One region of the Pseudomonas sp. GW823-FHT03E05 genome, then DNA from elsewhere that is predicted to be linked to it. Evidence: riboswitches for the same ligand, from Rfam matches in the RefSeq annotation. Region 1 holds a riboswitch; each other region holds the start of a gene.
What was found. A riboswitch is a leader RNA that binds a small molecule or an ion and turns the genes downstream of it on or off. The one in region 1 is predicted to bind cobalamin.
Positions count from the first base shown of each region.

Region 2: another riboswitch for cobalamin. It lies ahead of AC1RCO_RS28640 (TonB-dependent receptor plug domain-containing protein); the one in region 1 lies ahead of cobO (cob(I)yrinic acid a,c-diamide adenosyltransferase).
Region 3: another riboswitch for cobalamin. It lies ahead of cobW (cobalamin biosynthesis protein CobW); the one in region 1 lies ahead of cobO (cob(I)yrinic acid a,c-diamide adenosyltransferase).
Region 4: another riboswitch for cobalamin. It lies ahead of AC1RCO_RS05815 (TonB-dependent receptor); the one in region 1 lies ahead of cobO (cob(I)yrinic acid a,c-diamide adenosyltransferase).

Region 1 covers NZ_JBXAJB010000004.1:26,732-28,910, forward strand. Annotated here, with positions in the region: gene AC1RCO_RS16900 (cobyrinic acid a,c-diamide synthase CobB) at 1-686, opposite strand, end outside; gene cobO (cob(I)yrinic acid a,c-diamide adenosyltransferase) at 697-1,308, opposite strand; cobalamin riboswitch at 1,390-1,622, opposite strand; gene AC1RCO_RS16910 (hypothetical protein) at 1,794-2,179, shown strand, end outside.
Region 2 covers NZ_JBXAJB010000009.1:80,224-82,402, forward strand. Annotated here, with positions in the region: gene AC1RCO_RS28635 (arginine N-succinyltransferase) at 1-365, shown strand, start outside; cobalamin riboswitch at 582-785, shown strand; gene AC1RCO_RS28640 (TonB-dependent receptor plug domain-containing protein) at 938-2,179, shown strand, end outside.
Region 3 covers NZ_JBXAJB010000001.1:520,208-522,386, forward strand. Annotated here, with positions in the region: gene AC1RCO_RS02425 (CbtA family protein) at 1-189, opposite strand, end outside; gene AC1RCO_RS02430 (CbtB domain-containing protein) at 201-389, opposite strand; cobalamin riboswitch at 486-711, opposite strand; cobalamin riboswitch at 853-1,064, shown strand; gene cobW (cobalamin biosynthesis protein CobW) at 1,163-2,179, shown strand, end outside.
Region 4 covers NZ_JBXAJB010000001.1:1,315,026-1,317,204, forward strand. Annotated here, with positions in the region: gene AC1RCO_RS05810 (NAD-dependent epimerase/dehydratase family protein) at 1-502, opposite strand, end outside; cobalamin riboswitch at 864-1,068, shown strand; gene AC1RCO_RS05815 (TonB-dependent receptor) at 1,179-2,179, shown strand, end outside.

The DNA.
Region 1 (2,179 bases):
GGCGTGGGTGCAGCAAAACTCACCGCTGGCGGCAGTTCCACCTGGCAACTGCTGGCCAGGGCCTCGGCGGCGGCATCCAGGCGCAGGTCCAGATCATTCAGCTCGCTGGCCTGCACCAGCCCCAGATGGCGGCTGGGCAGCTCGATATCGGTTTCCCGGGACAAGGCGCCATACCAGCGCAAGCCTTCCGTCAGGCTGCCTTCCAGCAACTGCGCATGGCGCAGGGTACCAACCCGGTTGGCCAGCACCCCGGCAAACGGCAGGTCCGGCTGGTAGCGCGCCAGGCCCAGAGCCAGGGCGCCGAAGGTCTGGGCCATGGCGGTGCCATCGATCACCCCCAGCACCGGCACGCCGAAATGCCGCGCCAGATCGGCGCTGGAAGGGGTGCCATCGAACAGGCCCATGACCCCTTCGATCAGAATCAGGTCGGCCTCTCCCGCCGCCTCCCAGAGCAGACGGCGGCTTTCCTGCTCGCCCACCATCCACATGTCCAACTGGTACACCGCGGCACCACTGGCGCGCTCAAGAATCATCGGGTCGAGGAAATCCGGGCCGCACTTGAAGACCCGAACCTTGCGCCCCCGGTTGCGGTGCAAGCGGGCCAGGGCCGCGGTCACCGTGGTCTTGCCCTGGCCGGAAGCCGGTGCGGCGATCAACACTGCCGGGCAATGACGAACATCAGTCATGAATTCACGCTCACAGCTCGACACCTTTCTGCGCCTTGATCCCGGCCTGGAAGGCGTGCTTGACCATGCCCATCTCGGTCACGGTATCGGCCAGCTCGATCATCTCCGGCTTGGCGCCGCGACCGGTCACTACCACATGCTGCATGGGCGGACGTGCCTGCAGGTCACTGAGCACCTGATCCAGGTCCAGGTAGCCGTGCTTGAGGGCAATGTTCAGCTCGTCGAGCACCACCAGGCCAATATCCGGGTTGCTCAGCAACTCCCTGGAAACCGCCCAGGCGGCTTCAGCAGCAGCAATATCGCGCTGGCGATCCTGGGTTTCCCAGGTAAAGCCTTCGCCCATCACGTGAAAGCGCACCTGCTCGGGGAAACGCCGGAAGAACAGTTCTTCGCCGGTGCTGTTACGCCCCTTGATGAACTGCACCACGCCACACTGCATGCCGTGGCCCATGGACCGCGCCAGCATGCCGAAGGCCGAGCTGCTCTTGCCCTTGCCGTTGCCGGTCAATACCAGCAGCAGGCCGCATTCGTTGGGCGAGTTGGCAATGCGTTCATCGATCACGGCTTTTTTGCGCAACATGCGCGCCAGATGGCGCTCGTCACGATCGGGGGATTCACTCATGGGGCAGCTCTCCGTTGGGGCTGGGGAACGGGGGGCAGGGAAAAGGAACAGACGGCGCTAGCCTGGCATCGCCCACCGTGATGCCGTTGGATGGATCAGGCCGGTCTCCGGGCTCATGAGCGGCATGGCTGCCGGACTGCGCGCCTTCCCGTGTCATTGACACAGTGGCGTCAGGCGCAGTCTTGACTCATCTACCGTTGCGGGGGCAGCGCCGGAATCGTCGTCGGCTCCATCATTGGAACAGACCCTGACCGGCTTCCCTGTTTCACTCTGTCGGCCACCGGCCACAGAGCACCTGAAACAAGTCGCGAAGGTTAGAGGGTTGGGGGTGGAGCGTCAATTAAAGCCGGCCGTCGCCCCCGGCACAAAACTGCACTGCATCAATAAACTGGCGCCAATCTTGTGCCACACTCAGAGCAATGATATCAAATAGCCACTTTTCAGCGCCCCAGGCGCCAACCACACAACAATAAGGGGTAAGTTCGATGCAAGGCATGATCATCAGCAATCCGAAGCTGGAATTCCTGCGCCCGATGCTGGAACGCTGGTTCGATTGCATCGATCGCTACAACGCGGTTCGCGGCGATAACGAAACGCCCTACTGGTTCGACGAGCAGGCCAATCTCGGGCTGCTCAGCGCGGCGGCCTGGATGGCCGAGATGGTCAGCCTGGAACACAGCCCCAGCAGGAAACAGCAGGAAGAAGGTGCGCGCAACGCCCGCACCGACCTGTACCTGGCCACCAAGGAAGAGCGCGCCTACATCCACGCCACCCAGCGCTGGCCAAGGGTCAACAGCCTGAACCTGACCCAGGCACTGCTGGACGTTGCCCAGGACGCAAGAAAGATCAGCTACGCCAGCGACCTGAGACT
Region 2 (2,179 bases), on a different contig from region 1:
TGCGCGACGAAGGCTTCAGCCATCAGGGCTGCATCGACATCTTCGATGGCGGGCCGCTGATCGAGGCCGAGGTGGCGAAGATCCGCAGCGTGCGCGAAAGCCAGACCCTGCCCCTGCTGGTGGGCACTCCGGACGCACAGGCGCCGGTGTGGCTGATCCACAACCGGCGCCTGGAAAGCTGCCGCATCACCGCCGCCCCCGGGCGCCTGGTTTCGGGTTGCCTGCTGGTGGACCGGCTGACCGCCAAGCGCCTGCAACTGCAGCCGGGCGACTCGGTACGGGCGGTGCCGCTGCTGGCCTGCGAGTCACGCACGGCCCTGCACGCACAGCGGCACCTGGCCCCGCAAAGCGCCCTGCTCCTGTAGCCGCAGCCGCAGGCTCGGGCCGCGTTCGGAAGAACGGCCCGCAGGGGCGCGAAATCTCAAGACCGCTGAGGCGCTCGACATGAGACTGCCAAGCAAGGCCCTGCGGGCCTTTGCGCAGCCTCGCGGGCTCGGCAGCGGCTACAGAGGCGTCAGGGCGATGAATCCGGTAACACCTGGCGGCAGGCGCGACGTTGACGAACGCCGGGGCGGATGTTCATATGCCGCCCAGTTTCAGGTGCCTCCTGCCGCCGTGCAGGAGGTGAAACGGGAAACCGGTGCGCCCCTTTTCGGGCAAGTCCGGTGCTGCCCCCGCAACGGTAAGCGAGTGCTGCATTCAACAGGCCACTGTACCCAAGGTATGGGAAGGCGAATGCCGCCAGACTCGCAAGCCCGGAGACCGGCCTGTGACGTCTGTTTGGCAATCCTGCGGTGGGCGGGCATGGGCCGGTATGGTCGCGTGCCCGTGGCCGATACCCTCTCCTGCGTGCTTCCCGAAGACACTTTCGAGAAGACCAACAATGACAACACCTGACACTATCCTTGCACGCGACTGGCGTGCACCTGGCCGCACCATGAGCGGCGCCCTGCTCGGCTGCCTGTTCAGCCCCCTGCTGCTGGCGGACGACAGCCCCCTGACGCTGGACCGGCAATTTGTTTCCGCCCCCTCGGTGGAGTCCACCACGGTGGCCGAAATGGCCCGGTACGGCAGCAAGGTGGAGATCATCGACCGCCAGCAGATCGAACGCGCCGGCCCCAGCAGCGACATCACCCGGGTCCTGCAGATGTACGTGCCGGGGCTGTATGTGGCGCCCAAGAATGGCCCCTTCGACTACGGCACCTACTCCCTGCTGGGCGGGCGCAACGACGACACCCTGATCCTGCTGGACGGCGTGCGCCTGAACAACCGCCTGTACGGCGGCCTGTACCTGGATACCCTGCCGGCCAACGCCATCGAGCGCATCGAGGTGCTCAAGGGTGGCCAGAGCCTGCTGTTCGGTACACAGGCGGTGTCCGGGGTGATCAACATCGTCACCCGCAGCCCGCAGACCCGCGACGTCTCCGGCGAGGTCAACCTGGGCCTGGACAGTTTCGTGGGCAGGAGCGGCGACGCCCGCGCCGAGCAAATCCTCAGCAACGGCCTGGGCGAGCTGGGGCTGTTGGCCTATGTCAGCCACAACGTCTCCGATGGCTACCAGCCATTTCGCAACAACGCCTACAACGCCAACACCCGGGACAAAAAACGCAGCTATGAAGTGACCACCTTCGGCGCCAAGGCGATCCAGGGCCTTGGCGACGCTTCGCGGCTGGAACTGTTCTACCAGTACAGCGACGCCAACCTGGATTTCGCCCGCCCGGTGAACAACCGGAAAACCACCAACGACCGCATCCAGCAGATCGCCACCGCGACCTTCGAGCAGCGCCTGGACGAAGGCTTCAGCTACTTCGTCAAGGGCCATGTCAACGACTGGGACACCCGCTACACCAGGATCGACAGCCTCGACGACGCCAGCCTCAAGGTGCGCAACCACAACGACTACTGGGGCTTCACCGACTGGGGCCTGCAGGCCGAGGGCAAGGCCGAGCTGGACGGCGGCCACGTGCTGGTATTGGGCACCGACAACCAGTGGTTCAAGGGCCAGGACGACGTGCTGAAGATCGATAACAAGCAGGCCCAGGCCAATGCCCTGTACACCCAGCTGCGCCCGGTGTTCGACGCCCTGCCCGACTGGCACCCGAGCCTGGGCGTGCGCCACGAGAAAATCAGCGGCGGCGAGAGCGCCACCGTGGGCATGCTCACCTCGCTCTACGACCTG
Region 3 (2,179 bases), on a different contig from region 1:
GGCTTCGGCATCGTGGCTGTGGACGGCCATGGCGCCTTCGGCGTGCTCATGGACTTCGGCCGCGGGGGCCTTTTCATAGGTTTCCGCCTGCAGGATCAACGGGGCGACCCAGAAGCTTTGCAGCAGGGTCAGCAGCAGGGCGGCCAAGAGGCCGGTGAAACCTGCGGTTTGCGCGATACGCTTGATCATGTCGGCAGGTCTCAATGGCAAGGGAAGGCGGCGCTGTGGCGGGTGTCGTGAGCCGCGTTGTGCACCGCCTCGATGTGGGAGAAGCCGGCGAAGTACACCAGGCACGCGCCGAGGATCGAGGCGCCGATGGCGGCCACCAGGCGCTGGCTCAGGGTGGAGGTCGTGCTGGCGGAGTGGCTGGTGCTGCTGATGATCGACATGGCGCTTCCCTCTGGAGTGTCAGCGGGGTAGAGGCGCAGGAAAACCCCGCGTGATGGCCACGCAGGGTTTGCAACAGCGCCCGCCCACCGCGGGTTGTTATGTAAGTGTTGCGGGCCGGTCTCCGGGCTTGCGAGGGGCAGGGCTGTGTCATGCCGTGCCGGCAAGTGTCGCCTTCCCATGCCTTGGCACAGTGGATCTGACACTTCGCTCGCTTACCGTTGCGGGGGCAGCACCGGACTGGCCACGGCTTTTTAGTTAAGCACGTGATTCACCGGTTTCCCGTTTCACCCTGTAAAGGGCACCCGTAACAAGGTGTGTAGGAGATCATGGGCGGGGCAGGGGCGTCAATTGCCGTGACCGCTGCGCAGGTGTGCGCCGCGCTCGTGCAAGGTTCAATGGCCCTTTCGCCGGCAAGCCGGCTGCTACGGGCGCATTGTCGATTGACCGTCCCCCTGGCTCTGCGTAGCCTTGCGCTTTCGAGGTTCTTCGGCCATGGGTCGAAGCTAAGAAGGGAACGCGGTCGATGCCGCGGCTGCCCCCGCAACTGTGAAGGGTTCGATTGCTGCAAGGCCACTGCATGGGTGTCGACGACGCCGGTGGGAAGGCGCAGCAATCGCCGGTCCGACGACTGGCAAGCCCTCAGCCAGGAGACCTGCCTCGATCCAAGATTCTCACTACAACCGGGCGGGGTGATCCGGTGGCGAAATCTCCGCGCGCCCGGCGTTGCGGTTCTCGTCCCGTTTGCCCGCCTCCTTTTGCCAAAGGGCATCCGATGAAAACACTGGCCAAACTTCCCGTCACCATCGTCACCGGCTTCCTCGGCTCGGGCAAAACCACCCTGTTGCGGCACATGCTGGACAATGCCCAGGGCCGGCGCATTGCGGTGATCGTCAACGAATTCGGCGAGCTGGGCATCGACGGCGAAATTCTCAAGCAATGCGCCATCGGCTGCACCGAGGAAGAGGCCAGCGGCCGAGTCTACGAGCTGGCCAACGGTTGCCTGTGCTGCACCGTGCAGGAGGAGTTCTTCCCGGTGATGCGCGAACTGGTGGCGCGCCGTGGCGACCTGGACCACATCCTCATCGAGACCTCCGGCCTGGCGCTGCCCAAGCCTCTGGTCCAGGCCTTCCAGTGGCCGGAAATCCGCAGTGCCTGCACCGTCGATGCGGTGATCACCGTGGTCGACAGCCCGGCCGTGGCCGCCGGCACCTTCGCCGCCTTCCCCGATCAAGTGGACGCCCAGCGCAAGCTCGACCCCAACCTGGACCACGAATCGCCGCTGCATGAGCTGTTCGCCGACCAGCTGTCCAGCGCCGACCTGGTGATCCTCAACAAGACCGACCTGATCAGCCCCGAAGACCTGGCCAAGGTGCGCCTGGAAGTGGCCGAGGAGCTGCCGCCGGCGGTCAAGGTCATCGAAGCCAGCAGCGGTCGCCTGCCCCTGGATGTGCTGCTGGGCCTGGGTGCCGGTTCCGAGGAACACATCGACGGCCGCCACAGCCACCACGACCATCACCATGACGGCGATGACGATCACGACGACCACGATCACGACGCCTTCGATTCCATCTCCATCGAGCTGCCCCAGGCCGACGAAAGCCTGCTGCTGGACGCCCTGACCCAACTGGTGGTCAAGCACGGCATCCTGCGGGTCAAGGGTTTCGCCGCCATCCCCAACAAGCCGATGCGCCTGCTGATCCAGGGCGTGGGCACGCGCTTCGACAAGCACTTCGACCGCAAGTGGGGCGCCGACGAGGCCCGTACCACGCGCCTGGTGCTGATCGGCCAG
Region 4 (2,179 bases), on a different contig from region 1:
GTTCCAGCCCATGCTGGCGGCAGTAGAAGTCCAGGTAGTACTCGCTGGCGAGCTTGTCCGCCGCGTAGGGCGTGAGGGGAGATTTAGGGGTGTCTTCGGCAATCGGCGTGCCCTCGCCGTTATTGCCATAGACCGCCGCACTGGAGGCGAACACCACGCGGCGGATACCGGCCGCGGTCATCGCCTCGCACAGGCGCAGGGTGGCGATGAAATTGCTCTGGTGGGTGGCCACCGGGTCTTCGACCGAAGCCTGGACCGACGCCACAGCAGCCAGATGCACCACGGCATCGCAGCCCTGAACGGCATCCGCCAGGAGTACCGCATCGGCGGCATCCCCCACCAGCAGTTCCAGGCCAGCATCGCCCATGGGCAGATTGCCGACCTTGCCCGTGGAAAGGTCGTCCAGAACCCGCACCGCATAACCCTTGGCCAGCAGTGCATCCACGAGGTGAGAACCGATAAAACCAGCGCCCCCAGTAACCAGTATCCGTTCGGCAGACATAGATCATTCCAAAGAGAAATATCGCGGCTACGCCGTCTGAAGCTAGCACAGCCAACGGATCAGCCCTGGCTACTTGCCATCCTGGCCGTCATGTTTTTAGTGGCTGCTCTGCGCCATAGGCTGTTTCGCCTATTTTCGGAGCAGAGTTCAGCGCTTTGGCGTCAAAAAAACTCAAGATAATCAATCGCTCAGCGCCGACATACTGGGTCAGAAAAGTATAATCGTCAATAATGTGTCGATATTTGTCGATTATTTAAGCGCCAGGAAAAATAGGTCAATATATTGACTTGCCTGGTATAAAGCGCTGAAACCGCCGCCGTAGCTGGCCACATGCCATTGACGCAAGGGCTCGGCAGTGCTCATATGCGCGCCAGTTTCAGGTGTCCCATGCCGCCGTGCATGGGGTTAAACGGGAAGCCGGTGCGTCATTTCGATGATCAGTCCGGCGCTGCCCCCGCAACGGTAAGCGAGCGAAGCATTCGACAGACCACTGTGCCAAGGCATGGGAAGGTGAATGCCTCATGACCCTCGCAAGCCCGGAGACCGGCCTGCAACTTCGTTTGACAACCCCGCGGTGGGCGGGCGCAGTCCGGTTTTCGTGGGCGCGGCTGCCCGCGATTCCCTATGCGTTGTTCCCTCCGGGATTCATTCATTCCTTACAAGTAGTAGGAATCGCATGTCCCGCACCTCCTTGCTGCAACACCTGGCGAGCCCCTGGCTGTGTTTCACCCTCCTGCCTTGCATGGCCTACCCGGCGCTGGCCTTGGCTGAACAGAAAACCTCCCTGGTCTTGCCCGAGACCCAAGTGAGCGGAGTCTCCAGCGCCCCGCAAACCTCTCTGGACACGCCCCTGCCCGCCGGCTCGCGGCTGAACCTCACGGCCCTGGAGACTCCGGCCAGCACCAGCAGCCTGGGCAACGACGCCATCAGCAACCGCAACAACCTCACGGTGCAGGATGCCGTCACCCGCTCCCCCGGCATCACCAGCATCGCCACCCCGGGCAACGGCAATACCGCACTGTCGGCCCGCGGCTTTACCGGGCACTCCTCGGTGATGACCCTGTTCGACGGCGCGCGCCTGTACACCGGCGCCGGCAGCCAGACCTTCCCGGTGGACCCGTGGATGGTCGAACGCATCGACGTGATCCGCGGCCCGGCCTCGGTGCTGTACGGGGAAGGCGCCACCGGCGCGGTGATCAACGTGATTGCCAAGAAGCCCTTCGACGGTGAGATCCACAACCACCTGCGCCTGGGCTATGGCTCCCATGATCGCCAGCAACTGGGCCTGGACAGCGGCGGCTCGCTGACCGATACCCTGAGCTACCGCCTGACCCTGAACCAGCAACAGAGCAATGGCTGGGTCGACCAGGGCCAGTCACGCAGCCTGGCACTCAGCGCGGCGTTACGCTGGCAAGCCACCGACGACCTCGGTTTCACCCTGGCCCATGAACGCGGTGAAAGCGAACCCGCCAGCTATTTCGGCACGCCGCTGATTGCCGGCCAATACCGCGACAGCCTGCGGGACAAGAACTACAACCTGCGCAACGCCGTGCAGCGCTACAACGACGAATGGACCCGGCTCAACACCGACTGGACCCTGAGCGACAACCTCAGCGCCAGCAACCAGCTCTACTACATCAAGAGCCGCCGCCACTGGCGCAACGCCGAAGCCTACAA